DNA from 2 places in the Kribbella speibonae genome. Region 2 is predicted to be linked to the other one. Evidence: riboswitches for the same ligand, from Rfam matches in the RefSeq annotation. Region 2 holds a riboswitch; the other holds the start of a gene.
What was found. A riboswitch is a leader RNA that binds a small molecule or an ion and turns the genes downstream of it on or off. The one in region 2 is predicted to bind ZMP and ZTP.

Region 1 (14,335 bases), on a different contig from region 2:
CCGCGCGGTACGTCGCACCGGTGTCCAGGTACCGCAGGCCGAGGCGGGAGGCCACGCCACGCGCGGTGCTCGACTTACCGGAGCCACTCGGCCCGTCAACAGCGATGATCATGCCCCGAAGATTACCTTCGCCCGGGGACACTTCAGCGGTGGACTACCCACCCGCGTTCGGTCAGTACGTCGACCAACTGGTCGACCGAACCGGGCTTGACGGCGAGTTCGACCTCGCCGACCGGGCGGCCGGGGCTGTGGTCGATGCGGAGGTCTTCGACGTTGGCGCCGGACTCGGCAGCGTCGGCGAACAGGCGGGCCAGCTGGCCCGGGCGGTCCGGGATCGTGACCAGGACCGTGACCAGGTCGATGTGCGGCGTACCGTGCTTGCCGGGAACGCGGACCGCGCCGGACACGCCCTGGCCGAGGATCGCGGTCAGTTCGTCGCCCGCCTCTTCCTTGCCGAGGGCAACGAGGAGCCGGTCGAGCTCGCCGCGGATCTGCTCCAGCAGACCGGTCAGCGCGGTCGAGTTCGCGGACACGATCTGGGTCCACAGCCGGGGGTCGCCGGCCGCGATCCGGGTCACGTCGCGCACCCCCTGACCGGACAGTTCGAGATGGGAGGACGGCGCGTCCGCCAGCGTGCCCGCGGCGAGCGCCGACATCAGATGCGGGAGGTGCGACACCCGGGCAACCCCGAGATCGTGGTCCTCCACCGGCATCTCCACCGTGCGGGCGCCACAGGCTTCGGCGAGTCGGCGTACGAGATCGACTGCTTCCGGAGCGCTCGTCGCGTGCGGCGTGATCGCCCAGGTCGCGCCGTCGAACAGGTCCGCGCGCGCCGCCAGCGGGCCGTTGCGCTCGGAGCCGGCCATCGGGTGACTGCCGACGTACCGGCTGACGTCGTCGGTCAGCGCACGCGCATCGGCCAACGGCTTGGACTTCACACTCGCCGCGTCGGTCACGATCGCCCGCGTCTGCCGCAACTGCTCCGCGACGACCGCGCCGACGTGATCCGGCGGTACGGCGACCACGACCAGCTGCGGCTCGATCTGGACCAGCCGCGAGCCGGCGCCGATCCGCTCCGCCATCAGCGCGTTGTCCGGGTTCCCGTCGACGAGTTCCACGACGACACCGAGCCGCGCCAGCGCGAGACCGATCGACGTACCGATCAACCCGGTGCCGACGATCCGGACCGGCCCCCGTAACTCGCTCACTGGGCGCCGGTCAGATCTGGGCGGAGCGCGACCGCGCCGTGCAGGTAGACGTGCTGGATCTTGTCCCGGGACCGCGGCGTCTCGGTGTGCACCATCAGCCGCACCACCCGCGGCAGCGCGTGCGGCACCGGGATCTCCTGCATGCACATCAGCGGTACGTCGGTCAGCCCGATCTGCCGGCCCGCGACCGCGGGAAACTCCGAACGCAGGTCCGACGTGACGGTGAACAGGATGCTGATCAGGTCCTCGTTCTCCAGATCATTCGCCTCCAGGACCGCCTTCACCAGCTCCGCGGACCGCTCGAGCAGGTGCTCGCGCTCGTCCACGTCCAGCTGGGTGGCACCCCGGATCGCCCGTACCGCCACGTCTCGCCTCCTTGGTTCGTCTCCCCCAACCCTAGGCCAGAGTAGTCAAGGACTGGACAGCCGTCTCAGCGGCGTCGACCGTCTGCTCCAGCAGCAGCGCGATCGTCATCGGCCCGACACCGCCCGGCACCGGCGTGATCAGGCGCGCGACCTCGGCCGCCTCCGCGAAGTGCACATCACCGACATTGCCCTCGTTGTAGCCGGCGTCGACCACGACCGCGCCCGGCTTCAGCCAGTCGCCGCGGACGAAGTTCGCCTTGCCGACCGCGGCGATCACCACGTCCGCGGTACGGACCAGCTCGGGCAGGTCCCGGGTCCGGGAGTGCGCGTACGTGACGGTGGCGTTCGATGCCAGCAGCAACATGCCGGCCGGCTTGCCGAGGATCGGGCTGCGGCCGATCACCACCGCGTGCGCCCCTTCGAGCGGTACGTCGTACGCCGCCAGCAACCGCATGATCCCGCCGGGCGTCGCGGACCGGAATCCCGGATCCCCGAACGCCATCGCGGCGAACGAGCGCATCGTCACGCCGTCGACGTCCTTGCCCGGGTCGATCGCCTCGAACGCGGCCCGCTCGTCGATCTGCGGCGGCACCGGGTGCTGCAGCAGGATCCCGTGCACGTCCGGGTCGTCGGACAGCTTCGTGATCTCGGCGACCAGTTCGTCCGTCGTCGTCGACGCCGGCAGTACGACGCTGCGGGACGCGATCCCGGCCTTCTTCGAGCGGTTCTGCTTCATCCGCACGTACGTCGCGGACGCCGGGTCGTCTCCGACCAGCACGGTCGCCAGGCACGGCTGGACGCCGTACTGCTCCTGCAGGACCCGCGCCCGTTCCGCCGCCTTGGCGACCATCTCGGCGGCGAGGTCGGTCCCGATCATCAACTCTGCACTCATCTGCGCACTCCTCTGGGCGTCAGCCAGGTGCCCAGGCGCGCGGCGAAGCCGGATGGCAGACCGTTCCCCGGTGGTCGTCCACCTCAGCGCCAGTCGCGGTCCACCGTCAGGATACCGACCGCGGCCCGTGGGACTCGCGGGCAGGGGCGATGGTCGTCGACGCTCCCAGCGGCAGCGACTCGACGTGCGCCGCCTCAGCAGCATCGATCAGGCCGCGCTCCCGCAGGCGTCCGATCGCCCGTCGACGCTCACCGAGCAGCTTGTCCCGTTCCTTGGGTTCGAGTGCTTCGACCAGTGCGATCGCCTGCTGCGGGTCCGGCGTGTCGATCTGGCGGAAAGTGTTCGGGACCGGGACCCGGCGACCGCGGGAGAAGAGCAGCACCGCAGCAAGCAGAAGGGCGGCGCACACGGCGGCTGCCCAGACCGGGAGCGACGGCGCGGCGAAGGCGTCGACACCACGGTCACTCACGAGCTGCCCGAGCGCGAGCGCACCGCAGGCGACGGTGGCCACCAGATAGCCGATCTCCAGGCCGTCCCGGTGCCGGTCCGACCGGAACCACCGGAGAGCCACCAGCAGTACGCCGATCAGCACCACGGCGAAACACCACGACGTGAGCGGTACGCCGATGTCGTTGTCGAGCGGATCCGCCGTACCTGTGCGCACGGTCCGGCCGCCGTACGTGCTGAACATGTCTCCGCCGAGGGTGCTCACCCCGCCGACGAGCGCGAACAGGAACACCATGTGGACAGCCCAGCCAACGAGCGCCCGGGGCGACGGGCCCTCGACGCGCTCGTACCCGAGGACGCGAAGGAGATCGTCGTGGTTCTTCAGGACGTACAGGTCGAGGTCGCTCAGCCGCAGGCCGTACGACGGGACCGTCTTGGACCAGGTCCGGACGTTGGTCGACTGGTTCGCCTTGGGCATGGATCAGAGGAGGCCGGCGTGGTCGAGGGCGAGGTACGCCGCGTCGATTCCGGTCATCGCGCCGGGAGTGCGCAACTCGGCGCGGAAGGCGTCCACGGTCAGCTCGACCGGCACACAGTCCTCGGTCTCGTCCAGTTGCTGCTTGCCGTCGGGACGGCACCCACGCGCGATCGCGACGTACTTGCGGTACGTCGAGGAGGCGCCCGACCACTGCCAGCCGACCACATCGAGCGTCTCGCAGGTGTAGCCGGTCTCCTCCTCGAGCTCCCGTGCACCCGCCAGCCCGACATCCTCGCCGGGCTCGACCAGACCGCCGGGCAGGTTCGTGACGACAGTGTCAGGGCCGGCACGGAACATCCGGATCGTGACGATCCGGCCGTCCGGGGTCAACGGCAGCACGGTCACGCCGGCGGTGATCCCATCCGACGACTTCGGGCCCATCACGTCCCAGTCGACCTCACGGCCGTCCGGCAGGCGGTACCGCCGCAAGCTGACGCTCAGGAACCGGTTGAAACCCGGCTCCTCCCCCAGCAGTTCCCACGGGGCCGGGTCAGCGGGCCGAGAGGACTCAGCCGCCACCTCGTCGGTGGCGGCTGAGTTCTTGAGCTGGTCCGTCACAGCGGACGGTCGTCGTCGGGATCCTCCGGCGGGGCCACCGGTGCGTCGTCGGCCGGCGGAGCGACCGGAGTGTCACCCGCCGCCGACTCACCGGAGCCGCCCGCATCCGAAGCGGAGTCAGACCCCGTGCCCTCGTCGGAGCCGCCGTCCGATTCCGACGTCGAGTCCGTGTCCGCCTTCTCGGAGGCGGCCGGGCGGGACTCGCTGAGGATGCCGGCCAGCGACTCCTCGGAGATCCGCTTGAACTTGCGCACCTGGGTCCGGGTCCGGTCCAGGACGGCGACCTCGAGCTGATCCGGGGTCAGCTCCCGGACCTCGGTGCCGTCGTGACCGAGCGCGTCCACCGCGAGCCGGAGCGCGCCGGCCAGCGAGATGCCCTCGGTGTAGTGCTCGCCGATGTACTCCGCGACCGTGTCGGCGGCGCCGCCCATCACGGCGTACCCGCGGACGTCCGCGATCGAGCCGTCGTAGGTGAGCCGGTAGATCTGGTCGTCGGCCGCGCCGGCGCCGATCTCGGCGACCAGGATCTCCACCTCGAGGGGCTTCTCGCCGCCGGAGGAGAAGATCGCGCCGAGCGTCTGCGCATACGCGTTGGCCAGGGCCCGGCCGGTGACGTCACGCCGGTCGTAGGAGTACCCGCGCATGTCGGCGAGCCGGACGCCGGCGATCCGCAGGTTCTCGAACTCGTTGTACCGGCCGACGGCGGCGAACGCCATCCGGTCGTAGATCTCGGCCACCTTGTGCAGGGCGGGCGAGCGGTTCTCCGCCACGAACAGGATGCCGTCGGCGTACTGCAGCGCGATCGCGCTGCGGCCCTTGGCGATGCCCTTCCGGGCGAAGTCGGCCCGGTCCCGCATCAGCTGCTCGGGCGAGACGTAGAACGGAACGCTCATCGAAGGTGTCGTCCTCTAATCAGTCGATCGGCAGGATCGTCGGAATGGTCAGATGAGGGACGCCGCGGACGGGCCGTCGGGACGCTCGTGCCGCTGGGCCCAGGCCGCGTCGACGAGCGCCGCCACCTCGTCCTCCGGCAGCCGCCGGTAACCGTCCGCGGTGACCACGCCGATCACCGGGAAGATCCGGCGCAGCATGTCCGGGCCGCCGGTCGCCGAGTCGTCGTCGGCCGCGTCGATCAGCGACTGGATCGCCACCGTCGCGCAGTCGGTCTCGGACAGGTCCTCGCGGTACAGCTTCTTCAGTGCGCCGCGGGCGAACAGCGAGCCCGAACCGACGCTGTAGAAGTGCGTCTCCTCGTACCGACCGCCGGTCGGGTCGTAGGAGAAGATCCGGCCGCCCTTGATGTCCGGGTCGTAGCCCGCGAACAGCGGCACCACGGTGAGGCCCTGCATCGCCATCGGCAGGTTGCCCCGGATCAGCGCGCTCAGCCGGTTGGCCTTGCCGTCGAGGCTGAGGGTGGCGCCCTCGAGCTTCTCGTAGTGCTCCAGCTCGACCTGGAACAACCGGACCATCTCGATCCCGAAGCCGGCCGAGCCGGCGAACGCGACCGCCGAGTACTCGTCGGCGGGGAACACCTTCTCGATGTCACGCTGGGCGATGATGTTGCCCATCGTGGCCCGCCGGTCGCCGGCCATGATCACGCCACCGGGGAAGGTGGCCGCGACGATCGTCGTACCGTGCGGGACTTCGCTGGACAGGTCACCCTGCCCCAGGGACCGTCGTCCGGGCAACAGGTCGGGCGCGTGCCCGGCCAGGAAGTCCATGAACGACGAGCCGCCTGGGGTCAGGAAGGCTTCCGGCAGCCGGCCGGAGGCATCAGATGTCATCGAGCGGTTCACTCCCCACCCTTTTGCACGAATCCGCGGACGAACTCCTCGGCGTTCTCCTCGAGGACCTCGTCGATCTCGTCCAGGATCGAGTCGACGTCCTCGTCGAGCCGCTCTTTCCGCTCCTGGACGTCCTCCGACGCCTCGACCTGCTCGACCTCTTCCTCGGTCGACGAACGCTTCGGCTGCTTGTGCTGCTGACCGCCGTCCTTCGCCATGGCACACCTCCTAGAACCGCTGGGAGGGCCGCCCAACCGACCCTCACTAGCGACCCTACCCGGCGGCACCCCCAGTAATGGTGCGAACCAGGTCACTTGCGGTGTCGCATTGGTCAAGAAGTGCCCCGACATGCGCTTTCGTGCCCCGCAACGGGTCCAGCGTCGGGATTCGTTGCAGTGACTCCTTACCGGGCAGGTCGAAGATCACCGAGTCCCAGGAGGCGGCCGCGACCTGCGGCGCGTACTGCTGCATGCAGCGGCCGCGGAAGTACGCCCGGGTGTCGGTCGGCGGGTGCGCGACGGCCATCCGGATCTCCTCGTCGGTGACGATCCGCTGCATCCGGCCGGATTTCACCAACTTGTAATACAGGCCCTTGTCCGGACGCAGGTCGGCGTACTGCAGGTCGACCAGGTGCAGCTTCGAGTCGTCCCATTCCAGGCCGTCGCGGTCGCGGTACGACTGGAGCAGTTTGTACTTCGCGACCCAGTCGAGCTGGTCGGACAGCTTCATCGGATCGATGGCGAGCTGGTCGAGCACCTGCTCCCAGCGGTGCAGCACGTCCTTGGTCTGCCGGTCCGCGTCGTCGCCGTACTTGTCCTCGACGTACTTGCGGGCCTGCTCCAGGTACTCCGTCTGCAGCTGGACGGCGGTGAGCTTGCGACCGTCCTTCATCGTCAGCAGGTGCGTGCAGGACGGGTCGTGGCTGACCTCGTGCAGCGCGGTCACCGGCCGGTCGACGCCGAGGTCGTCGGTCAGCCAGCCGTCCTCGATCATCGCGAGCACCAGCGACGTCGTGCCGACCTTGAGGTACGTCGAGATCTCGGACAGGTTGGCGTCGCCGATGATGACGTGCAGCCGGCGGTACCGGTCCGGATTCGCGTGCGGCTCGTCGCGGGTGTTGATGATCGGCCGCTTCAGCGTCGTCTCCAGGCCGACCTCGACCTCGAAGTAGTCGGCCCGCTGGCTGATCTGGAAACCGTGTGCCGCGCCGTCCTGGCCGATCCCGACCCGGCCCGCGCCGGTGACCACCTGACGGCTCACGAAGAACGGGGTCAGGTGCCGCACGATCGACGCGAACGGTGTCGACCGGCGCATCAGGTAGTTCTCGTGCGAACCGTACGACGCGCCCTTGTTGTCGGTGTTGTTCTTGTAGAGGTTCAGCTGCGGCGCACCGGGGATCAGGCGGGCCTGCCGCGCGCCCTCCATGATCACCAGCTCACCGGCCTTGTCCCACACCACCGCGTCCCGCGGGTTCGTGGTCTCGGGCGCGGAGTACTCGGGGTGGGCGTGGTCGACGTACAGCCGGGCGCCGTTGGTGAGGATCACGTTCGCCAGGCCGGTCTCCTCGTCGGTGAGCTGGCTGGAGTCCGCCACCTCCCGGCTGAGGTCGAATCCTCGCGCGTCCCGCAGCGGGTGCTCCTCGTCGAAGTCCCACCGGGTCTTGCGCGCGAGCGGCTGCGTCTGCGCGTAGCCGTTCACCACCTGGCTCGAGGTCAGCATCGGGTTCGCCCCGGGCTGGCCCGGCACCGAGATCCCGAACTCGGTCTCGGTACCCATGATCCGCCGAACACTCATGCAGCCGAGCCTACGCGGTGCCGGCGACTAAAGGGGTTGCTGTGTCCACAGGGTTATCTGTGAGACTGCGCGAGTGGACGAGATGGTGGCGATTCTGGACGAGGACAACGAAGTCACCGGTGCGGCGCCACGGTCGGTGATGCGACGCGACAACCTGCGGCACTCCGCGACCGGTGTCGTCGTGCTGAACTCGGCCGGGCAGATCTACGTGCATCGGCGGACGCCGACCAAGGACGTCTACCCGAGCCGGTACGACTTCGCCGCCGGTGGGGTCGTCGCGGCCGGTGAGGACCCGTTCCATGCCGTCGTACGGGAACTGGAGGAGGAGCTCGGGATCGCCGGTGTCGAGCTGACGCGGTTGCCCGAGGACGACTACGCCGACGAGAACACGCGGTACCACGCCTACCTGTACACGTGTGTCTGGGACGGTCCGGTGCGGCACCAGCCGGAAGAGGTCGCGTGGGGCGCGTGGATGTCGCCGGCCGAGCTCGTGGCCAAGTTCGACGAATGGTCGTTCATGCCGGACACGCTGGCGGTGCTGGGACCGTACGTCCGGAGCTTGGTATGACGATCCTCGAGGGGTGGGACAGCCACGCCTGGATCGACGGGCCGTGGATCCACCGGGCACCGCGCCGCCCCGCCGTTCGCCCGCGGCTGCTGGCCGAGGCCACGCTCCTCCCCTGGCTCGCGCCCCAGCTCCCGCTGCCTGTCCCGGTCCCTGAGCTGACAACGGACGGCGTACGACACCTCCTGCTCCCCGGCGAGCCGTTCACCGAGGGCGACACAGAAACGGGCCGAGCGCTGGGTGCCTTTCTGAGCGCTTTGCACGCGGTCGACACCGCGGAAGCCGTGGCGTGCGGCGCTTTGGACGCAGAGACCGCTACAGCCGAGAAGACCGCCTTTCTGGACGAGTGCCGCGACCAGATCGTGCCGTTGCTGCCGGCAGAGGTCCGGACCGCAGCGACCGAACTGCTGGACCGCGTCGCGAACGTTCGGACCGCCCTGGTGCACTGCGACCTCGGTCCGGACCACATCCTGATGACCGACGGACAGATCACCGGAATCATCGACTGGACCGACGCCCTGATCGGCGACCCCGCGCTCGACCTCTGCTGGCCCCTCAACGGCGCACCGGAGGCCGTCGCGGAAGGGCTGCTCGAGGTCTACCAACCCGCCCCTGACCTGGTCGAACGCTCCAGGGACTGGGCGCGTCTCTCCCCCTGGTACGGCGTCCACCGCGGCCTGCTGCTCGACCTGCCCGAGGACGTCGCGAACGGCGTTCCGGAGATCGTCGCCGCACTGTGATGCAACCACCCGGCCCCCGGCCGGTCACTTCCTGGTGTGAACATCATCCTGAGTGAAGATACGGAGCCGTCGATGGCCACCGCATCCACAGGCGACGCTTCGGCGATCGACCGGGAACTCTGGGATCGGTTGCGCGTTGGGGACCACTTCGCGCTCGGCGAGCTCTTCGACCGGTACGCGGACGACGTACGGGCGTTCGCGTTCCGGCGTACCGCGTCCTGGAGCACCGCCGACGACGTGGTCCAGGCGACCTTCCTGAGCACCTGGCGGCGCTTCCAGCGCAACCCGCCGGGTCCGCTGACCGGTGCCAGCGCGCGCGGCTGGCTGCTGATCGTGGCCGGCAACGAGTGCCGGACGCTGGCCCGGGCGGCCAGCCGCTTGCGCGGGCTCGTCGATCGGCTGCCGGACCCGGCGCCCGACGACGACCATGCCCCCGACGTCGCCCGCCGCCTGGACGACGAGCGCCGGATGTCCGCGATCCGCCGGGCCGTCGCCAAACTGCCCCGGCACGAACGCGAGACGCTCGAGCTCGTCGTCTGGTCTGGACTCACCACAGCCGAAGCGGCCGAGGCCCTCGGCGTACCGGTCGGGACCGTCAAGGCCCGCCTGCACCGCACCCGTCGCCGTTTCCCCGACCTGCTGACCCGGGTCGCCCTCAACGAGGAGCTCTCATGAACACCCAGCTCGAGCCGCCGCGCGTTCCGCCGATGAGCGCTGCCGAGCGCTCCCGGATCCGCAACCAGCTGATGGACAAGACGCGACCCGCTCCGCAGCGCCCGGCACGGCACCGGATCGCCCCGGTGGTCGGCGTGGCAGCGGTCGCGGCCGTGGTCGCCGGCACGCTCGTCGTGACCCACCAGTCACCCAGTGACGTCGGAGCGGCCGGTACGTCGGTCGCACCCGAGGCCAAGGTCGGCGTCGACCTCGGTGCGGTGCCGCAGAGCGACCTGGCCAAGATCATCGCCGAATGCCAATTCCCGGGCGAGGGGGGTCCTGCTGAACTCCTCTGGAGCCGCCACGTCCGAGGAATCACGAAGGACAGCACAACGCTGGTGGCAGTGGCGCGGAACACCAAGATGGCCACCGCTCAGCCGAGCGGGAAACCCAGTGGTCGCAAGCCCGGGAAGGGAGGAGCACCCTCCACCGCCAAGCTCGGGTACCGGACCTGCATGGCACGCACACCACCGAGCGGCAAGCTCGGCGCCGTCGGAGCGGTCGCACGGCTCGAGGACCGGGCCTGGCAGACCCAGCCCACCGCAGAGCACGCTCTGGTGACGCTTGGCACCTCGGACGGAGACTTCACGAACAACCTGACCACGCTGCAGGCGTGGCGGATCTACCGGGCTCATCCGGACGTCGCGAAGATCGAGGCGCGGTACGTCCTGAACGGCAGGCCCGGACCGTGGACCAGCGGTGTGGTCGACGGCGGCTTCGCCTACATCGAGGTCCAGGCGAACGGGAAGTTCAAGGTCGGTCAGCGCCTGCCGACCGAGGTCCGCGCGTTCGACGCACAGGGCCGGCAGGTGCAGCTCGGCTAGCTGTACAGCTAGCGGCGGCGCGCGATGGTGCGGGCGAAGTTGATCGCGACCAGACCGGCCCAGCAGATCACCACGCCGAAGGGGCCGATCATGCCGGCCGCGATCGCGGTGATCGGGATCGCCGCGACGATCGACACGATCGCCAGCGCCAGCCCACCCGGGTCGGTCTCCCGGCTCGGGTGCCGCGGCCGCGGGGCAGGCTCGGGCAGCAGCCCGGCGCTGCGGTGCCGGTCCCGCGCGTCGAGCTTCTCCAGGAAGCTGTCGATGATCTCAGCCTCGTACTCCGGTCCCAGCTCCTGCCGCGCCGCCACCGCAGCCCGCAGGTCCTTCCGCACCTCGTCCGTCGCCATACCAGCACGGTAGGCCCGCGAAACCGCCGTACCAATCGGGGAAACCCCCCGATCGCACCGGGTGTTACACCTACCCCCCAACACGACGAACCGCCCCCGGACAGTGAGTCCAGGGGCGGTTCGTCGTACGGCGTCTGTTACAGGTACTGGCCGGTGTTCGTGGCCGTGTCGATGGAGCGGCCTGGTTCGGTGCCCTGTTTGCCGGAGATGAGTGTCCGGATGTAGACGATCCGCTCGCCCTTCTTGCCGGAGATCCGGGCCCAGTCGTCCGGGTTGGTGGTGTTCGGCAGGTCCTCGTTCTCCTTGAACTCGTCCACGCAGGCCTGGAGCAGGTGCTGCACCCGCAGGCCCTTCTGGTTCTCGTCCAGGAACGCCTTGATCGCCATCTTCTTCGCCCGGTCGACGATGTTCTGGATCATCGCGCCCGAGTTGAAGTCCTTGAAGTACAGGACCTCCTTGTCACCGTTGGCGTAGGTGACCTCCAGGAAGCGGTTCTCGTCGGCCTCGGTGTACATCCGCTCGACCGTGCGCTGGATCATCCCGTCCACGCAGCCCTGCCGGTCGCCGCCGAACTCGCCCAGGTCGTCGACGTGCAGCGGCAGGTTGGCGGTCAGGTACTTCGAGAAGATGTCCCGGGCCGCCTCGGCGTCGGGGCGCTCGATCTTGATCTTCACGTCCAGCCGGCCGGGCCGCAGGATCGCCGGGTCGATCATGTCCTCGCGGTTCGAGGCGCCGATGACCAGGACGTTCTCCAGCCCTTCCACACCGTCGATCTCGCTCAGCAGCTGCGGAACGATGGTGTTCTCCACGTCCGACGACACACCGGATCCGCGGGTACGGAACAGCGAGTCCATCTCGTCGAAGAACACGATCACCGGCATGCCCTCGGACGCCTTCTCCCGGGCCCGCTGGAAGACCAGGCGGATGTGCCGCTCGGTCTCACCGACGTACTTGTTCAGCAGCTCGGGGCCCTTGATGTTCAGGAAGAACGACTTCTGGCCCTCGGTCCCGGTGCGCTCGGCGACCTTCTTGGCCAGCGAGTTCGCCACCGCCTTCGCGATCAGCGTCTTGCCGCAGCCCGGCGGGCCGTAGAGCAGCACGCCCTTCGGCGGCTTCAGCTCGTGCTCGAGGAACAGGTCCTTGTGCAGGTACGGCAGCTCGACCGCGTCCCGGATCTGCTCGATCTGGCCGGACAGGCCACCGATCTGGGTGTAGTCGATGTCCGGGACCTCTTCGAGGATCAGCTCCTCGACCTCGGACTTCGGGATCTTCTCGTAGACGTAGCCGGAGCGGGCCTCGAGCAACAGCGAGTCACCGGCCCGCAGGGGTACGTCGAGCAGCGGCGAGGCGAGTCGCACCACGCGTTCCTCGTCGGCCTGCGCGATCACCAGCGCCCGCTCGCCGTCGGCGAGCAGCTCCTTCAGCATCACCACGTCGCCGACGACCTCGAAGTCACAGGCCTCGACCACGTTGAGTGCTTCGTTCAGCATCAGTTCCTGGCCGAGCTTGAGCGCGTCCAGATCCACCGACGGGCTCGCCGCGACCCGGAGTTTCCGGCCGCCGGTGAACACGTCGAGCGTGTCGTCTTCGTTCCGTCCGAGGAAGGTGCCGAATCCGGACGGCGGTTGCGCCAACCGGTCGACTTCCTCCTTCAGGGCGATGATCTTCTCTCGCGCCTCCCGCAGCGTGTCCGCCAGCCGCTCGTTCTGAGCGGTGACACTCGCCAAGGAGGCCTGGGTTTCGGACAGTCTGCTCTCGAGCGACCGGCTGTCCGCCGGGTGCTCGAGCAGCCGACGTCGCAACGCCGCGACTTCGGCTTCCAGGTACCGGACCTGGTTACGCAGTTCTGCCGCGGTAGGACTCTCGTCTCCAGCCACGATCATCACCTCACCATGTGGGGCTCGACCCTATGGACCTTACCCAGAAAACCTCGCCGGGCAAGCTGAATCCCATCACGTGTCGGTTGCGGATGGAGTCCGTTGCCTACGGCATGTCGCCGGAAGTTTCCACGGATACTTCGGACGACGGCACACCGGCTGCCTCAGGGCGGCGCGGACCGGCGTAGTCGTCGCCGTACGCGCCCGGTGCCGGACGGCGCTTCTTGCGGGGTGCCTGCACCCCGTGCGCCATCCTCCGGGCGGTGACCAGGAAGGCCGTGTGTCCTTGCATCCGGTGGCCCGGACGGACGGCGAGACCCTCTACATGCCAGTCTCGCACGAGAGACTCCCACGCGCGCGGCTCGGTGAACTCGCCGTGTGCCCTCAGCGTCTCCACAACGCGGCTCAGCTGCGTCGTGGTGGCCACATAGGCACAGAACACCCCGCCGGGTGAAAGTGCCTCAGCGACCACGTCAACGCATTCCCAGGGCGCGAGCATGTCGAGGATCACACGGTCGACGTCCTGCTCGTTCAGCTTCTCGACCAGGTCACCGACCTCGAGCCGCCAGGCCGGGTGCTCGGCGCCGAAGAAACCGGTCACGTTCTTGCGGGCGACCTCGGCGAAGTCCTCGCGGCGCTCGAACGAGATCACCTGGCCGTGGATCCCGACCGCCCGCAGCAGCGCGGTGGTCAGCGCACCGGAACCGGCGCCGGCCTCGACCACTTTCGCGCCCGGGAAGATGTCGGCCATCGTGACGATCTGCGCGGTGTCCTTCGGGTAGATCACCGCGGCGCCGCGCGGCATCGAGACCGAGTAGTCGGCCATCAGCGGCCGCAGCGCGAGGTACTCGACGTTGCCCTTGGACCGGATCGTGACCGCGTCCGGGCCGTCGATCAGGTCGTCGTGCTCGATCCCGCCCTTGGTCGTGTGGAAGGTCTTCCCACGCTCCAGCTTGACCGAGTGCCGGCGGCCCTTGGAGTCCTGCAGGGTGATCCACTCGCCCTCCTGCAGCGGTCCGTGATGGACGCCGGAGAACGCCTGGTCGGGAAAGTCGCGCAAGTCAGCCATAAGGCGCTCACCTTAACTTTCGGTCACCGCGAGCCTGTAATCAGGACGGCATCAGCGACTGGTCAGCGGCCGCGGAAAGCGCGTTCTACGTCGGAGGTCGCGAGCACGCCGTACACGCCGCCGTCGGCGTCGAGGACCAGGTACTCCGAGGCGGGGTGCTCGCGGAGTGTGGCGAGGATCTCCTCGCCGGTGTCGTTGACGCCGATGATGTGGCCCGCGCCGATCCGGGTGGAGACCTCGCTGACCGTGGTCCACGGGCGCTGGTTCGGGGCGACGGCGGCGACCGCGGTCTCGGACACCAGCGCGTGCGCCTTGCCGTCGCCGTCGATCACCACGACCGCCCCGGCGTGGGCCTCCCCCGCGAGCCGGACGGCCTCCGCGAGCGGCGTGCCGGAATGTACGGCGATGGCTCGGCGGGCCATCGTGCGGACCTGGAGGGCGGGCAGCTTGCGCCGCAGCCGGGCCTGCATCAGGGACGCGGTCGAGCCGGACCAGAGGAAGAAGCCGACGAGCAGCGCGATCAGGAAGTCGACCATCGACGGCTGCCGGCCCCAGATCTCCTCGAGCAGCACCGGGAGCGCCAGCACCGCCATCGCGAGGATCCGTCCGG
Region 2 (14,335 bases):
CGAGGCCGGGTTCGGCGCGGAGGTGAAGCGCCGCATCATCCTCGGCACGCACGCGCTGTCCAGCGGGTACTACGACGCGTACTACGGCCAGGCGCAGAAGGTGCGGACGCTGATCGCCCGCGACTTCGCCAGCGCCTACGAGCAGGTCGACGTGCTGGTCTCGCCGGCCACGCCGACCACCGCGTTCGCGATCGGCGACCGGATCGACGACCCGATCGCGATGTACAAGAACGACCTGTGCACGATCCCGTCCAACCTGGCCGGTAACGCGGCCGCGTCGTTCCCGTGCGGCCTCGCCGACGAGGACGGCCTGCCGGTCGGCTTCCACGTGATGGCGCCGGTGATGCGCGACGACCTGCTGTACAAGGTCGGCGCCGCGCTGGAGTCCGCGCTGGCCGAGCAGTGGGGCGGCGTACTGATGACCAAGGCTCCGGAGCTGGAGGTGACCCGATGACCGCCACTGTCCTCGAAATCGACGACGCACTGGCGCAGTACGACCCGGTGATGGGCCTCGAGGTCCACGTCGAGCTGAACACGAAGTCGAAGATGTTCTGCGGCTGCCCGACCGAGTTCGGCGCGCCGCCGAACACCCAGACCTGCCCGGTCTGCCTCGGTCTGCCGGGCGCGCTGCCGGTGGTGAACGCGAAGGCCGTCGAGTCCGCGATCAAGATCGGCCTGGCGCTGAACTGCGAGATCGCCGAGTGGTGCCGGTTCGCCCGGAAGAACTACTTCTACCCGGACATGCCGAAGAACTTCCAGACCTCGCAGTACGACGAGCCGATCGCGTTCAACGGCTGGACCGAGGTCGTCGTCGACGGTGAGACGTACCGGATCGAGATCGAGCGCGCGCACATGGAGGAGGACACCGGCAAGTCGACGCACGTCGGCGGTGCGACCGGCCGGATCCACGGCGCCTCGCACTCGCTGGTGGACTACAACCGGGCCGGGATCCCGCTGATCGAGATCGTCACCAAGACGATCGAGGTCCCGCCGGCCAAGGCCGCCGCGGTCGCCCGGGCGTACGTGAGCATGCTGCGTGACCTGCTGCTGTCGCTGGACGTCTCGGACGTGCGGATGGACCAGGGTTCGCTGCGGTGCGACGCCAACGTGTCGCTGAAGCCGCACGGTTCCGATGTCCTGGGCACGCGGACCGAGACCAAGAACGTGAACTCGTTCCGCTCGGTCGAGCGTGCGATCACCTACGAGATCACCCGGCAGGCGGCGATCCTGTCGTCCGGCGGGAAGATCCTGCAGGAGACCCGGCACTGGCACGAGGACACCGGGATCACCACGTCGGGCCGGGAGAAGTCCGACGCGGACGACTACCGGTACTTCCCGGAGCCCGACCTGGTGCCGGTCGCGCCGTCGCGGGAGTGGGTCGAGGAGCTGCGGGCGACGCTGCCCGAGGCGCCTTCGGTACGTCGTGCGCGGCTGCAGGAGGACTGGGGTTTCACCGACCTCGAGATGCGCGACGTGATCAACGGCAACGCGCTGGAGCCGATCGTGGCGACGATCGAGCTCGGCGTCACGCCGGCGGCCGCGAAGAAGTGGTGGCTGGGTGAGCTGGCCCGCTCGGCGAACGAGTCCGGTCAGGACCTGGACGCGCTGGGCGTCGGCCCGGCCGAGGTCGCCGAGGTGCAGAAGCTCGTCGACGACGGCACGCTGAACGACAAGCTCGCGCGGCAGGTGTTCGAGGGTCTGCTCGCCGGTGAAGGCACGCCGGCCGAGATCATCGAGAAGCGCGGGATGGCGCTCGTGTCGGACGACTCGGCCCTGCTCGAGGCGATCGACCGCGCGATCGCGGCGAACCCGGACGTCGTCGAAAAGGTCAACTCCGGAAAGCCCGCCGCCGCCGGCGCCCTCATCGGCGCCGTCATGAAGGACATGCGAGGCCAAGCAGACGCCGCCAAGGTCCGCCAACTCCTGAACGAGAAACTGGGGATCTGACCCAGAGCCGGGCGTCGGCACCTCCGACGCCCGGCAACCCAGCCCCAGCACCCGTGCCGGGCACCCCCCCAAACCCGCCCCGAGCGGAGCGAGGGGCGGGGTTTTTCAGGCTGCGTCGCGTTCTGTGTGGGGAGCGTCGGCGATGACGCCGCGGTCTACTCGGCCGTCGTCTACGTCGGCGGCGTCGGCGAGGAGGGTTTGGGCGACGGTCAGCTCCTCTGAGGGGCAGCGGATCTCGTAGCGGGTTGGGAGGGTCTCGGTGTGGACCAGCTCCGGCCGGTTGCGGACGAGGCCGCGGAACAGACCCCACAGGGCTCCGACCAGTACGCCGTACACGAAGCCCCAGACCACGACCGCGAGACCGGTCAGCGTTGTCTCGGCGACCAGCGTGATGAAGACGGCCGCGAGGACGCCGAGCGCCGCGCCCTGCAGCGCGGTCGTCGCGGTCAGCCGGACGACCGGGACCGCTCTCCGTCTGGTGGCTTGCCGGAGTCCGGCGCCGACGATCTCCAGGCTTCTCGCCTGCATCCCGTAGCTTCTCAGGTACTCGACTGTTCGCTGAGCATCGTCGTACCTGCTCATCGATGCGATCACACTGCTGGGGACGCCAGACGCCTGGCCGGTCGGCATACCGATCTCCTCCTCGAGTCGCGGGGCTTACTCCACTAAGTACCAGACGACCGAAGAATCGAAACGGTTGACGACTCAGGAGGTGCTGAGCGTCACGCGCAGAATCCTGTCGTCGCCGTCCCGGGTGCCACCGCGGCCGTCGGTGTTGGACGTGGTGACCCACAACGAGCCGTCCGGTGCGAGTTCGACCGTGCGCAGCCGCCCGTACCGGCTGGTGAAGAACGCCTGCGGCTCGCCGACTCGTTTGCCTCCGGCAACGGGGATCGCCCAGAGTCGCTGGCCGCGCAGCGACGCCATGAACACGTACCCCTTGGCGAACGCGATCCCGGACGGCGACGCGTCGGCCGTGTGCCACTGCGCGATCGGGTCGACCATCCCGTCCAGCTGGCTGACGCCCTCGGCGGCCGGCCAGCCGTAGTTCGAGCCGGGGGTGATCGCGTTGAGTTCGTCCCAGGTATTCTGCCCGAATTCGGCGGCGTACAGCTGGTTCCCGTCGAACGCGAGGCCCTGGACGTTGCGATGGCCCTTGGTGATCCACACCCGGCCGTCCGGGTTGCCCGGCGCGGCCTTGCCCTCGGTGGTGATCCGCAGGATCTTGCCGCCGAGCGAGTCGTCGTCCTGCGAGTTCGGACGATCCGATCCGTCGCCGGTCCCGGCGTACAGGAACCCGTCCGGCCCGAACCGCAGCCGCCCGCCGTTGTGGATCGCCGCCGCCGGAATCCCGTCCAGGATCACCTGCTGATCCGACAACTTCCCGTCCTGGTAGGTGATCCGCGCGATCCGGTTGTCGTCGTCACCCGAGTAGTACGCGTAGATGTACGGCTTCCCCGGATACCCCGGATCGACCGCCAGCCCGAGCAACCCGCCCTCGGACGACGACTTCACATCGTCCACGGTCCCGACCTCGGTCACGTCCTGCCCGGCGATCCGCTTGATCTTCGCGGAATCGCGCTCCGCCACCAGCGCGCTCTTGTCAGGCAGGAACGCCAACCCCCACGGCACCTCGATCCCGGTGGCCACCGTCGCCGCCACCGTCAGCTCGACCGTGCCCGTAGGCACCGCCGTACCGGAACTCGCCGGAGCCGGAGCCGACGGAGACGTCGTCGGCGCAGTCTCCGAACACCCGCTGACCAACGCCAGCGCAGCCACCACAGCTGTCGCCCGCCCGCTGCCCATCGCCGCTCCTCAGGTCGTCCTGTCCCCAAGTTAGCGGCTCACACCAGCCCGTACGGCGGGAATCACCCGGCGCGCGACGAGTTCGAGCGAGCGCACCGCGGCCTCGTGGGAGAGCGTGGGCAGCCGGAGCCAGTGCGCGAAGTGCACGAACCGGGTGGCCGCGTGCAGGTCGATCAGCCGGGCCGCGACGTCGTCCGGCGTACCCACGAGGTAGTCGTCGCGGTGCAGCGGCGGCGGTTCGGTCCCGCCGTACGACGCGATTTCGCCTTCCAGGTAGGCGATTCCCGGCGCGGCGTCCGCCCAGGCCCGGTCCGGGTCGTCGTCCACGTGCAGGATCCCGGTGCAGATCAGCGGCGGCGGATCGTCGACGACCTCGTCCAGCAGTTTGCGTCGCGCGATCAGGTCGGCCGGAGTCGCACAGTAGATGATCACGCCGTCACCCACCCGGGCGGCGCGGCGCAGACCTGCCGCGGTCACGCCGGCGGCGTAGATCGGGATCTCGGCCCGCGGCTTCGGCGTCACGTCTCCGCCCGACCACGCCTCGCGGATGCGCCGCACACCGTCCTCGAGCAGCACGCCACGCCGCCGCCGTTCCGCTCCGAACGCCGCAAACTCCCGCTCCGCGTACCCCTGTCCCACCCCAAGCACGATCCGTCCGCCCGACACCAGGTCCAGTACGGCGACGTCCTCGGCGACCCGCAACGGGTGATGCAGCGGCAGCACCAGCACGTTGGTCCCGATCCGGATCCGCTCCGTGCGTCCAGCGAGCACGCCCGCCATCACCAGCGGCGACGGCAGCATCCCGTCTGGTGTGAGGTGATGCTCGGACAACCACGCACCGTCGAACCCGAGCCGGTCGGCGAGCACCACCTCCTCGATCCGTTCCGCGGAGTACCCCGCACCTTCCTCCCGAACGTCCACCAGCACGCCGAACTCGACAGTCACCAACCCACCGTCGCGCGCGCCGGCCGCCCAGGTCCAATGCCTAACCTGGGCGGTCTCCATGCACTCGCCGCATGAGCGTCAGCTCATCCAGGTCGGGCGGAGGGGGAAGTGGGCGTTGGCTTCGGCATCGAGTTTTACGGCGAGGATCTGGTGGAGCTGGGTGGTGTTGCGTTCGAAGCCGACGCGGCAGGCGGCCAGGTAGAGGCCCCAGATCTTGGCGGTGGGGTAGCCGACCTCGGCGACGGCCTCGTCCCAGTGGGCGAGCAGGTTGGCGGACCAGCCGGCCAGGGTGAGGGCGTAGTGCTCGCGGAGGTTCTCCTCGTGGCGGACCTCGAAGCCGGCGTCCTGCGCCTCGGCGATGATCCGGCCGGAGCCGATCAGCTCGCCGTCCGGGAAGATGTAGCGGTCGATGAACGCGCCGGTCGAGCGGAACCGGTTGTCCGGCCGCGTGATGCTGTGGTTGAGCAGCCGGCCGCCCGGCTTCAGCCGGTCGAGCAGGAAACCGAAGTACGACGGGTAGTTGCGGACGCCGATGTGTTCGGTCAGCCCGATCGAGCTGATCGCGTCGAAGTCGCGCTCGGCGACGTCGCGGTAGTCGAGGAACCGCACCTCGGCGCGATCCTCCAGGCCCTCGCGCTTGATCGCCTGCGTCGCCCACTCCGCCTGGGCAGCGGACAACGTCACGCCGAGCGCCTCCACGCCGTACTCGCGGGCCGCGTGCCGGACCATGCCGCCCCAGCCGCAGCCGACGTCGAGCAGTCGTTGCCCGGGCCGCAGGTCGAGTTTGCGAGCGACCAGGTCGTACTTCTCCGCCTGCGCCTCCTCGAGCGTGGCGCTCGCCGACGGGTAGACGGCGCACGTGTAGGTCATCGACGGTCCGAGGATCAACTCGTAGAACCGGTTCGACACGTCGTAGTGGTGATGGATCGCGGACTTGTCCCGGGCCTTCGAATGCCGCAGACCCTCGAAGGTACGGCGCCATTTCGGCAGGTGCTCCTGGGGCGGCGGTGGCGGCGGTTTCAGGTGACTCCAGCCGAGACCGCGGACGATGCGCAGCGCTTCGCTGGGCGTCGGGCGGTGGAAGTGCAGCTGGTTCAGCATCATCCGCATCAGCTCGTACGGGTTGCCCGGGTGGACGCCGGTGATCTCCAGGTCGCCCATCACGTAGGCCCGGACCAGACCGAGGTCTCCCGGCGCGGTCAGGACGTACGACAGTCCGCGCTCGGAGGCGAGGTGCATCTGAACAGGTGAGTCGTCGGGCCCGGTCGCACTGCCGTCGTACGCCGTGAACCGGAACGGCAGCCCGTCCGGAGTCACCGCTGTGAGAGCTTCGGCGATCGATACCTGAGTTGCCAGCGTCGTCATTGGCGCGTCACCGCCTTTTCGTAGAGCCCGGTGAGCCGGGCGTCCGGGTCGTAGCGTTTCTTCACCTCGTCCAGCGCTGCGACGTTGTAGAGCCGGTCGAAGGTGGCACGGTCGTAGTAGGCGTCGGAGTAGAGGGACTTGTGGCCGCCGAAGTCGGTGACGGCCTGCTCGATCCGCCGGTTCACGTCGCCGTCGGCGGCGCCGGGAGCGATCGGGACAGTGCCCCAGAAGCCGACGTTCACATAGGTCTCGCCGGGCTGCAGCGGGTAGAGCGGCCAGGACGCTTGCCCGCGCAGGCGCAGCGGGCAGAGCCAGACCGGCCGCATGCCGACGTGCGTGTCGAACCAGCGCAGGAAGTCCGCCAGCCGGGCGACCGGGATCTCGACGTCCTGGACCACGCGCTCGCGGTCCGGTTGCCCACGGCGACGGTTCAGCCGGGCGGCGACGTGGTGCCGGTTCTCGAAGCCGACGATCTTGTGGAAGACATCGCTGCGTCGCCAGCGCCGAGGCCACAACCGCCGTACGACGGGCTTCTGCGCACCGAACGCCGCGGAACACCAGAACCAGTCGGTGTCCCAGCGCCAGAGGTAGTCGTGCGCGGTGAGGAAGTCCTTGGGGCGCTGCTGGATCGACCGGTAGTAGATCTGCTGACCGGTGTAGTCGCTCGTCCGCACCGCGGCGTCGCTGTTCCGCCCGACGGTCAGGTACGCCTCCGAAGGGCTGAACGCGACGCCGTCGACGAAGTGCACCGGCTCCCCGTCGTACGTGCCGGAGGCAACGATCTCGTCGATGGCCGGGGCGAGTGCGTCCAGACCGAGCCGGACGTGCCGGAGGGCGACGTACGGCGAGATGCGGTCGAGCTCGATGCGCAACCGGGTCGCGTACCCGAGCGTGCCGTACGAGTTCGGGAACATCCGGAACAGGTCGGCGTGCTCGCCGTCGGGGCGCGCCGTGACCACCGCGCCGGCGCCGGTGAGGATGTCCAGTTCGAGCACGGACTCGTGCGGGAGGCCGGCGCGGAACGACGACGACTCGATGCCGAGCCCGGTCACCGCGCCGCCGAGCGTGATGGTCTTGAGCTGCGGCACGACCATCGGCGTCAGCCCGTGCGGGAGCGTCGCCGCGACCAGGTCCTCGTACGTGCACATGCCCTGCACGTCGGCAGTCCGCGCCGCCGGGTCCACGCTGATTACGCCGGTCAGCTGCGACACGTCGAGCCCCGGACGCCCGGGATCGGCGCGCGGCCGGAAGAGGTTCGAGCTGCGCTTCGCCAGCCGGACGGGCTCGCCCGGCGGGATCAGCTCGTACGACGCCCGCAGCCGCCCGACGGCCCGATCGTGCGCGACCACCACCGCCGTATCCGATGTCGAAGGCACCGATCCAGAGTACGACTCTCTCCGGACTCCGGCACCGGAGTTCAAAACTGTCCACGACCCCGAGTAGGTTGAAACGCATGGCTGACGTGGTGAAGGCATGGCTGCCCTGGGAGGACCCCGACGCGTTCCTCGGCGGGGTGCCCGAGGGGTACGACGTGGACTTCTACTCCGGTGCTGAGCGGCCGAAGTCGCTCGACGAGGTGGAGTTCTACGTGCCCGGCTACATGGGCGGCGGCGACGTGTTCGACGTCCTCCGCGACATGCCGGCACTGAAGGTCGTGCAGCTGCAGACGGCCGGGTTCGAGCACGCGCAGTCGCGGCTCGCTGACGGCGTCACCTTGTGCAACGCACGCGGCGTACACGACGCCTCCACGGCCGAGCTGGCGGTCGGGCTGATCCTCGCCTCGTTCCGCAATCTTCCGCGAGCCGTCCGCGACCAGGAGCAGCAGGCCTGGCCGGGGTCGTACGACGAGGTCGACGACTCGCTCGCCGACCGGACTGTGCTGATCCTCGGGTACGGCGCGATCGGTGAGGCGCTCGAGCGCCGGCTGACGGGGTTCGAATGCGAGCTGATCCGGGTCGCGCGGCGGCCGCGGGACGGCGTACACCCGATATCGGAGCTGCCGGAGCTGTTGCCGCGCGCGGATGTCGTGGTGCTGCTGACGCCTGCGACGCCGGAGACCAAGCGGATGGTCGACGCGAAGTTCCTGGCCGGCATGAAGGACGGCGCGCTGCTGGTGAACGTCGCGCGCGGTGTCGTCGTGGACACCGACGCGTTGCTGACCGAGCTCGGGACGCGGCGGATCCGGGCCGCGCTGGACGTCACGGATCCCGAGCCGTTGCCCGCCGGACATCCGCTGTGGTCTGCTCCGAACGTACTGATCAATCCGCATCGCGGCGGCGCCTCGACGGCGTTCGCGCCGCGGGTGGCCAGGCTGGTGCGCGCGCAACTGGAGCGCTACGCGTCCGGGGAACCGTTGATCAATGTGGTGGCAGGTCCGCCACGCTGAAGGAGGACGACGACGATGTCCGAGGCCGTACTGCTGATCGGGACCAAGAAAGGTCTCTGGATCGGCCGGAGTGCTGACCGCAAGGAGTGGCGGCTCGACGGACCGGTGCCCGAGTTCGAGATGCAGGGCGTGTACGCCGTCGGCATCGATACCCGTGGAGACCAGGCGCGCCTGTTCGTCGGCGGCACCAGCGAGCACTGGGGCCCGGCGGTCTTCCACTCCGACGATCTCGGCAAGACCTGGGCCGAGCCGCCGGAGGGCTCGATCGGCTTCCCGAAGGACGCCGACGCGTCGCTGGAGCGGGTGTGGCAGGTCCAGCCGGCGCCGGCCGACCAGCCGGGCGTCGTGTACGCCGGGTCCGAGCCGCAGGCGCTGTGGAAGTCGACCGACGGCGGCGTGACGTTCGAGCTGGTCCGCGGGCTGTGGGACCACCCGCACCGTTCCGAGTGGGGCGCCGGATTCGGCGGCGCGGCGATTCACACCGTGCTGCCGCACTCGACCGATCCCGATCGGGTGAGCGTGGCGATGTCCACCGGTGGCGTCTACCAGACCACCGACGGCGGGAAGACGTGGTCCCCGAAGAACCAGGGGATCCAGGCCAAGTTCTTCCCGGACCCGTATCCGGAGTTCGGTCAGTGTGTCCACAAGATCACCGCGCATCCCGACGCGCCCGAGCGGATGTTCGCGCAGAACCACCACGGCGTCTACCGGAGCGACGACGGCGGAGGGATCTGGAAGTCGATCGCGGACGGCCTCCCGTCGGACTTCGGGTTCCCGATCGTGGTGCATCCGCACGAGCCCGAGACGGTGTACGTGTTCCCGCTGGTCGCGGACGCGAACCGGATCCCGACCGAGGCGCGGTTCCGGGTGTACCGCTCCCGTGACGCCGGCTCGACCTGGGAGCCGCTGGCCGCCGGGCTGCCTGACGTGTCGTACGCCCCGGTGCTGCGCGACGCGATGACCGTCGACACCGCCGATCCGGCGGGCGTGTACGTCGGCACGCGGGACGGCTGCGTCTACGCGAGCGCCGACGCCGGCGACAGCTGGATCGAGGTCGCGCGGCACCTTCCCGACGTACTGACGGTGCGCGCAGCGGTGGTCGGATGATCGCGGTCCGCCTGCCCACGGTGCTGCGTCCGTTCGCCGGCGGCGCCGAACGTGTGGAGGTCGAGGTGGACGGTTCGCCGACCGTCGCCTCGGTCTTCGCAGGTCTCGAAGCCGACCACCCGGCGCTCCGCCGCCGCCTCACCGACGAGCAGGGCGCGATCCGCCGGCACGTGAACATCTACCTCGGCAACGACAACATCCGCGACCTGGACGGCCTCGGCACACCGCTGAACGACGGCGACGAACTCCTCGTCCTGCCCAGCGTGGCCGGCGGCTGACGTCCTGGGCCGGCGAAAAGAAAAGACTGCCGTTTCGCGGCCGGCTTGGTTAGCGTCGGTCGGCATGAGCAACGTCCTCCTGCTGACCGGGCCGTCGGGCTCGGGTAAGACGACCGTGGCGCGGCTGGTCGCTACCGGCGCGCCGCGGCCGACGATGCACCTGACGACCGACGAGTTCTACCGCGGCATCCGCACCGGGTTCATCGCGCCGTACCTGCCGGGAGCGCACACCCAGAACGAAGTCGTCGTCGATGCGATCGTCGCGACCGTGAGCGTGTATGCGCGCGGCGGGTACGACGTGGTCGTCGACGGCATCATCGGGCCGTGGTTCCTCGCCCCGTTCCGCGCGGCCGCAGCGGCGGGGGAGTGGACGATGTCGTACGTCGTTCTGCGGGCCGACCTCGCGACGACCCTGGACCGTGGACAGGCACGGCCCGAACCCGAGCTGACCGACGCCGACGCCTTGACCGGTCTGCACGGCGCCTTCGCGGACCTCGGCGCCCTGGAACCGCACGCGATCGACACCACCCGGCTCGACGCGCAGCGGGCAGCAGCCGAGGTCCGCAAAGCCGTTGCCTCAGGCGACTATCTGCTCAGTGCCTGAACAGGCGTACGCCGGTTTCGAACCAGTGGATCCGGGCCGCCGCGCAGGCGGCCGCCACCTCGGGCGTGCGGATCGAACCACCCGGGTCGGCGATCTGCGACACGCCGTACCGCTGGGCCTCCACGACGTTGTCGGTGAACGGCAGCGCACCGTCGGAGACCATCGAGACGCCGGTGAGCGGATCGCTCGAATGCCGCGCCCACCACAGCGCGGCCTTCTCGCCGGCGAGCCGCGTACAGTCCACCCGCGACTGCTGCCCGGCGCCGACGCCGATCGTCATCCCGTCCTTCACCATCACGACCGTGTTCGACTGCGTGTACCGCGCGACGATCATCCCCAGCACCACGTCGTCCGGAAGGTCGCGGGGCATCGGAAGCGCGTCGCGTTCCTGCGTGAGCCGGACGCCGAACACCTCACGGACCTCCTCCGCGGGCGGCTCGAACGCCGGGTCCACCTCGAGCACCAGGTAGGTCCCGCGCTTCTTGGCGGCAAGGATCTCGAGCACGCCCTCGTCGTACCCGGGCGCGATGATCCCGTCCGACACGACCCGCTTCAGGACCATCGCCAGTTCCAGGTCGACCGGATGCGAGACCGCCACGAAATCGCCGTACGACGACTTCGGGTCGGCGTCCCGCGCACGGGTGTACGCGGCTGCCACCGTCTCGCCGAGCGCGGCACCCGCGGGCGACACATGCTTGTACGACGCCGCGGCCGGTACGCCGAACCGCTCCGCGGCCTCCCGCACCAGCTGCCACCCGGTCAACGCGTCGAGAACGTTGATGTACGACGGCGCGCCTGCGACGACTGTGAACGGTGGATGTTCGATCGTGGCGGTTTGGTGCGGGTTCATTCCGTAGCGCAAACGCATGAGGACCTCCGAGCGGATCGGAGGCGCCCAGGCGGACGACGCCCTACAGGAACATTTCCGCTCCCCGGTGGTACTCCACCCTCGCCAGTCGCGGTGCGCCCAGCCTACTTGGCCTACTTCGTCGCGCGCACCACCAGCAGGCGTGATGCCGCATCCAGCGGCTCGCCGTGCCACCCGCCGTCGATGACGACATCCGAGAAACCCGCCGCCAGCAGGTCAGCCGTGATCTCGTCGGCGGACCGGAAGTACAGGACGTTCCGGTAGACCGCGTCTCGCCCGTCCTCGAAGACGTTGTGCGCGTCGAACGTCACGCGCCCGTTCGCGATCTCGATCAGCTCGAGCCACTCCTTCAGCCGCCCGGCCTTCGTGTCCCGTTCGCCGTACGTCGCCTCGCTCGTCCACTGCTCCCACGCCCGCGCCGCCGGATTGCGCGACTCGAAAGCGAGCACGCCACCGGGCCGCAGTGCGGCGGCCAGCGCACCGACCGCGGCCGCGTGCTCCGCGACGTGCATCATCGTGTTGCCGCTGCTGACCGCGAGATCCACGTCGCCGGTCGGCCGCACCACGCGGTGGTCCCCGTCGAGCCAGGTGACCGCGTCGGCGCCGGGCTGCCGGCGCGCGTACCCGAGCATGGTGGGACTCGGATCGACGCCGATCACCGTCCGCCCGGGCGCGACCAGCGACCGCGTGAGCAGCCCGGTTCCACAACCGAAGTCCAGAACCTTCGCGGTGCCGTCGGCCAGAGCCCGGTAGTAGTCGTGATCCTCGCCGGACGGGTTGTCCAGGTCGTAGAGCTCCACCAACTGCTCGTCGCCGTACGGATCGTCAATCACCCCCGGAATGCTAGGGGACGCGTCTGTAAGACGGGCATCTCAGGAGGTGAGACACAGGTGAGGTGAACTTGACCCGGCCGCCGGTTGTCGGCGAATAATGCCTACATGCGATCGATTCTCCTCGTACTTGTGCGGCGCGCCGACTGACGCGACCACTGAGTCGAGCGCGCCCCTTCAGCCAACCCGGCGGAAGGGGTTTTTTGTTGCCAATGCGACTATCTGCGACCCAGTAGTCCATGGAAAACAACCACGAGCGAGGATGGATCGGTCGCGAAAAGCTAAACAAGCGTGACTGACTGAGGGAAGGCACTCATGAGTGAGCAGCTGACCGGGGCACAGGCTCTGATCCGCGCACTGGAACATGCCGGGGTCGACACCGTCTTCGGCATCCCGGGCGGCGCGATCCTCCCGGCGTACGACCCGATGCTCGACTCGACCCAGATCCGCCACATCCTGGTACGTCACGAGCAGGGCGCCGGTCACGCCGCCCAGGGGTACGCCGCGGCGTCCGGCAAGGTCGGCGTCTGCATGGCGACCTCCGGACCGGGCGCGACCAACCTGGTGACGCCGATCGCCGACGCGTACATGGACTCGGTGCCGCTGGTGGCGATCACCGGGCAGGTGGCCGGGGCCGCGATCGGGACGGACGCCTTCCAGGAGGCGGACATCCGCGGGATCACGATGCCGATCACCAAGCACAACTTCCTGGTGACCGACCCGAACGACATCGCCACCACGATCGCCGAGGCGTTCCACATCGCCTCCACCGGCCGGCCCGGCCCGGTGCTGGTCGACGTCACCAAGGACGCGATGCAGACCACCGGCGTCGACTTCCAGTGGCCGACCGAGCTGTCGCTGCCCGGCTACCGGCCGGTGACCCGCCCGCACCCCAAGCAGGTGCGTGAGGCGGCCCGCCTGATCGTCGCCGCCGAGAAGCCCGTCCTGTACGTCGGCGGCGGGGTGATCCGCGCTCAGGCCAGCGCCGAGCTGAAGGAGCTCGCCGAGCTGCTCGGCATCCCGGTGATCACGACGCTGATGGCCCGCGGCGCGCTCCCCGACACCCACGACCTGCACTTCGGTATGCCGGGCATGCACGGCTCGGTCTCGGCCGTCGGCGCCCTGCAGCGCTCCGACCTGCTGATCACCCTCGGCGCCCGCTTCGACGACCGCGTGACCGGCCGGCTGGACTCGTTCGCGCCGGAGGCGAAGGTCATCCACGCCGACATCGACCCGGCCGAGATCGGCAAGAACCGGGCCGCCGACGTGCCGATCGTGGGTGACTGCAAGGAGGTCATCACCGATCTGATCGCGGCGCTGAAGACCGAGATCGCGAGCGCCGGCCGCACCCCGTCGTACGACGCCTGGCGTGGTCAGCTCGAAGCGGTCCGGGCCAAGTACCCGGTGGCCTACGACGAACCCGAGGACGGCACGCTGTCCCCGCAGTACGTGATCGAGCGGATCGGCAAGATCGCCGGCCCCGACGCCGTCTACACCGCGGGCGTCGGCCAGCACCAGATGTGGTCCGCGCACTACCTGCCGTTCGAGAAGCCGGGCCACTGGCTGAACTCCGGCGGCCTCGGCACCATGGGGTACGCCGTGCCGGCCGCGATGGGCGCCAAGGTCGCGCGGCCGGACAAGACCGTGTGGGCGATCGACGGCGACGGCTGCTTCCAGATGACCAACCAGGAGCTCGTCACCTGCGCGCTCGAGGGCATCCCGATCAAGGTTGCCGTGATCAACAACCAGTCGCTGGGCATGGTCCGCCAGTGGCAGACGCTGTTCTACGACAAGCGCTACTCCAACACCGACCTGCACTCGGCCCGGATCCCGGACTTCGCCAAGCTCGCCGAGGCGATGGGCGGCGTCGGGCTGCGCTGCTCCGACAAGGAATCGGTCGACGCCACCATCGACAAGGCGATGTCGGTCACCGACCAGCCCGTCGTCGTCGACTTCGTGGTGCACCGCGACGCGATGGTGTGGCCGATGGTCGCGGCCGGTACGAGCAACGACGACATCCAGATCGCCCGCGACATGGCGCCGAAGTGGGACGGGGAGGAGCTCTGATGTCGAAGCACACACTGAGCATCCTGGTGGAGAACAAGCACGGTGTGCTGGCCCGGGTGGCGGCGCTGATCTCGCGCCGCGGGTTCAACATCGATTCCCTCGCGGTCGGTCCGACCGAGCACCCCGAGGTGT

Region 1: another riboswitch for ZMP and ZTP. It lies ahead of E0H92_RS31635 (bifunctional 5,10-methylenetetrahydrofolate dehydrogenase/5,10-methenyltetrahydrofolate cyclohydrolase); the one in region 2 lies ahead of E0H92_RS29965 (5-aminoimidazole-4-carboxamide ribonucleotide transformylase).

Annotation. Positions count from the first base shown of each region.
Region 1 covers NZ_SJKC01000005.1:72,933-87,267, reverse strand. The annotation lists gene cmk ((d)CMP kinase) at 1-112, opposite strand, end outside; gene E0H92_RS31645 (prephenate dehydrogenase) at 144-1,208, opposite strand; gene aroH (chorismate mutase) at 1,205-1,573, opposite strand; gene E0H92_RS31635 (bifunctional 5,10-methylenetetrahydrofolate dehydrogenase/5,10-methenyltetrahydrofolate cyclohydrolase) at 1,605-2,465, opposite strand; ZMP/ZTP riboswitch at 2,488-2,572, opposite strand; gene E0H92_RS31630 (hypothetical protein) at 2,572-3,390, opposite strand; gene E0H92_RS31625 (NUDIX hydrolase) at 3,394-4,008, opposite strand; gene prcA (proteasome subunit alpha) at 4,005-4,901, opposite strand; gene prcB (proteasome subunit beta) at 4,950-5,792, opposite strand; gene E0H92_RS31610 (ubiquitin-like protein Pup) at 5,801-6,010, opposite strand; gene dop (depupylase/deamidase Dop) at 6,066-7,586, opposite strand; gene E0H92_RS31600 (NUDIX hydrolase) at 7,669-8,154, shown strand; gene E0H92_RS31595 (phosphotransferase) at 8,151-8,891, shown strand; gene E0H92_RS31590 (RNA polymerase sigma factor) at 8,964-9,566, shown strand; gene E0H92_RS31585 (hypothetical protein) at 9,563-10,429, shown strand; gene E0H92_RS31580 (hypothetical protein) at 10,438-10,779, opposite strand; gene arc (proteasome ATPase) at 10,917-12,662, opposite strand; gene E0H92_RS31570 (tRNA (adenine-N1)-methyltransferase) at 12,763-13,725, opposite strand; gene E0H92_RS31565 (M50 family metallopeptidase) at 13,788-14,335, opposite strand, start outside.
Region 2 covers NZ_SJKC01000004.1:405,731-420,065, forward strand. The annotation lists gene gatA (Asp-tRNA(Asn)/Glu-tRNA(Gln) amidotransferase subunit GatA) at 1-454, shown strand, start outside; gene gatB (Asp-tRNA(Asn)/Glu-tRNA(Gln) amidotransferase subunit GatB) at 451-1,947, shown strand; gene E0H92_RS29920 (hypothetical protein) at 2,053-2,529, opposite strand; gene E0H92_RS29925 (PQQ-dependent sugar dehydrogenase) at 2,653-3,753, opposite strand; gene E0H92_RS29930 (LLM class flavin-dependent oxidoreductase) at 3,784-4,698, opposite strand; gene E0H92_RS29935 (SAM-dependent methyltransferase) at 4,777-6,063, opposite strand; gene E0H92_RS29940 (FAD-binding oxidoreductase) at 6,060-7,439, opposite strand; gene E0H92_RS29945 (2-hydroxyacid dehydrogenase) at 7,517-8,449, shown strand; gene E0H92_RS29950 (WD40/YVTN/BNR-like repeat-containing protein) at 8,465-9,556, shown strand; gene E0H92_RS29955 (ubiquitin-like small modifier protein 1) at 9,553-9,834, shown strand; gene E0H92_RS29960 (AAA family ATPase) at 9,899-10,438, shown strand; gene E0H92_RS29965 (5-aminoimidazole-4-carboxamide ribonucleotide transformylase) at 10,428-11,306, opposite strand; ZMP/ZTP riboswitch at 11,325-11,408, opposite strand; gene E0H92_RS29970 (class I SAM-dependent methyltransferase) at 11,420-12,139, opposite strand; gene E0H92_RS29975 (acetolactate synthase large subunit) at 12,452-14,203, shown strand; gene ilvN (acetolactate synthase small subunit) at 14,203-14,335, shown strand, end outside.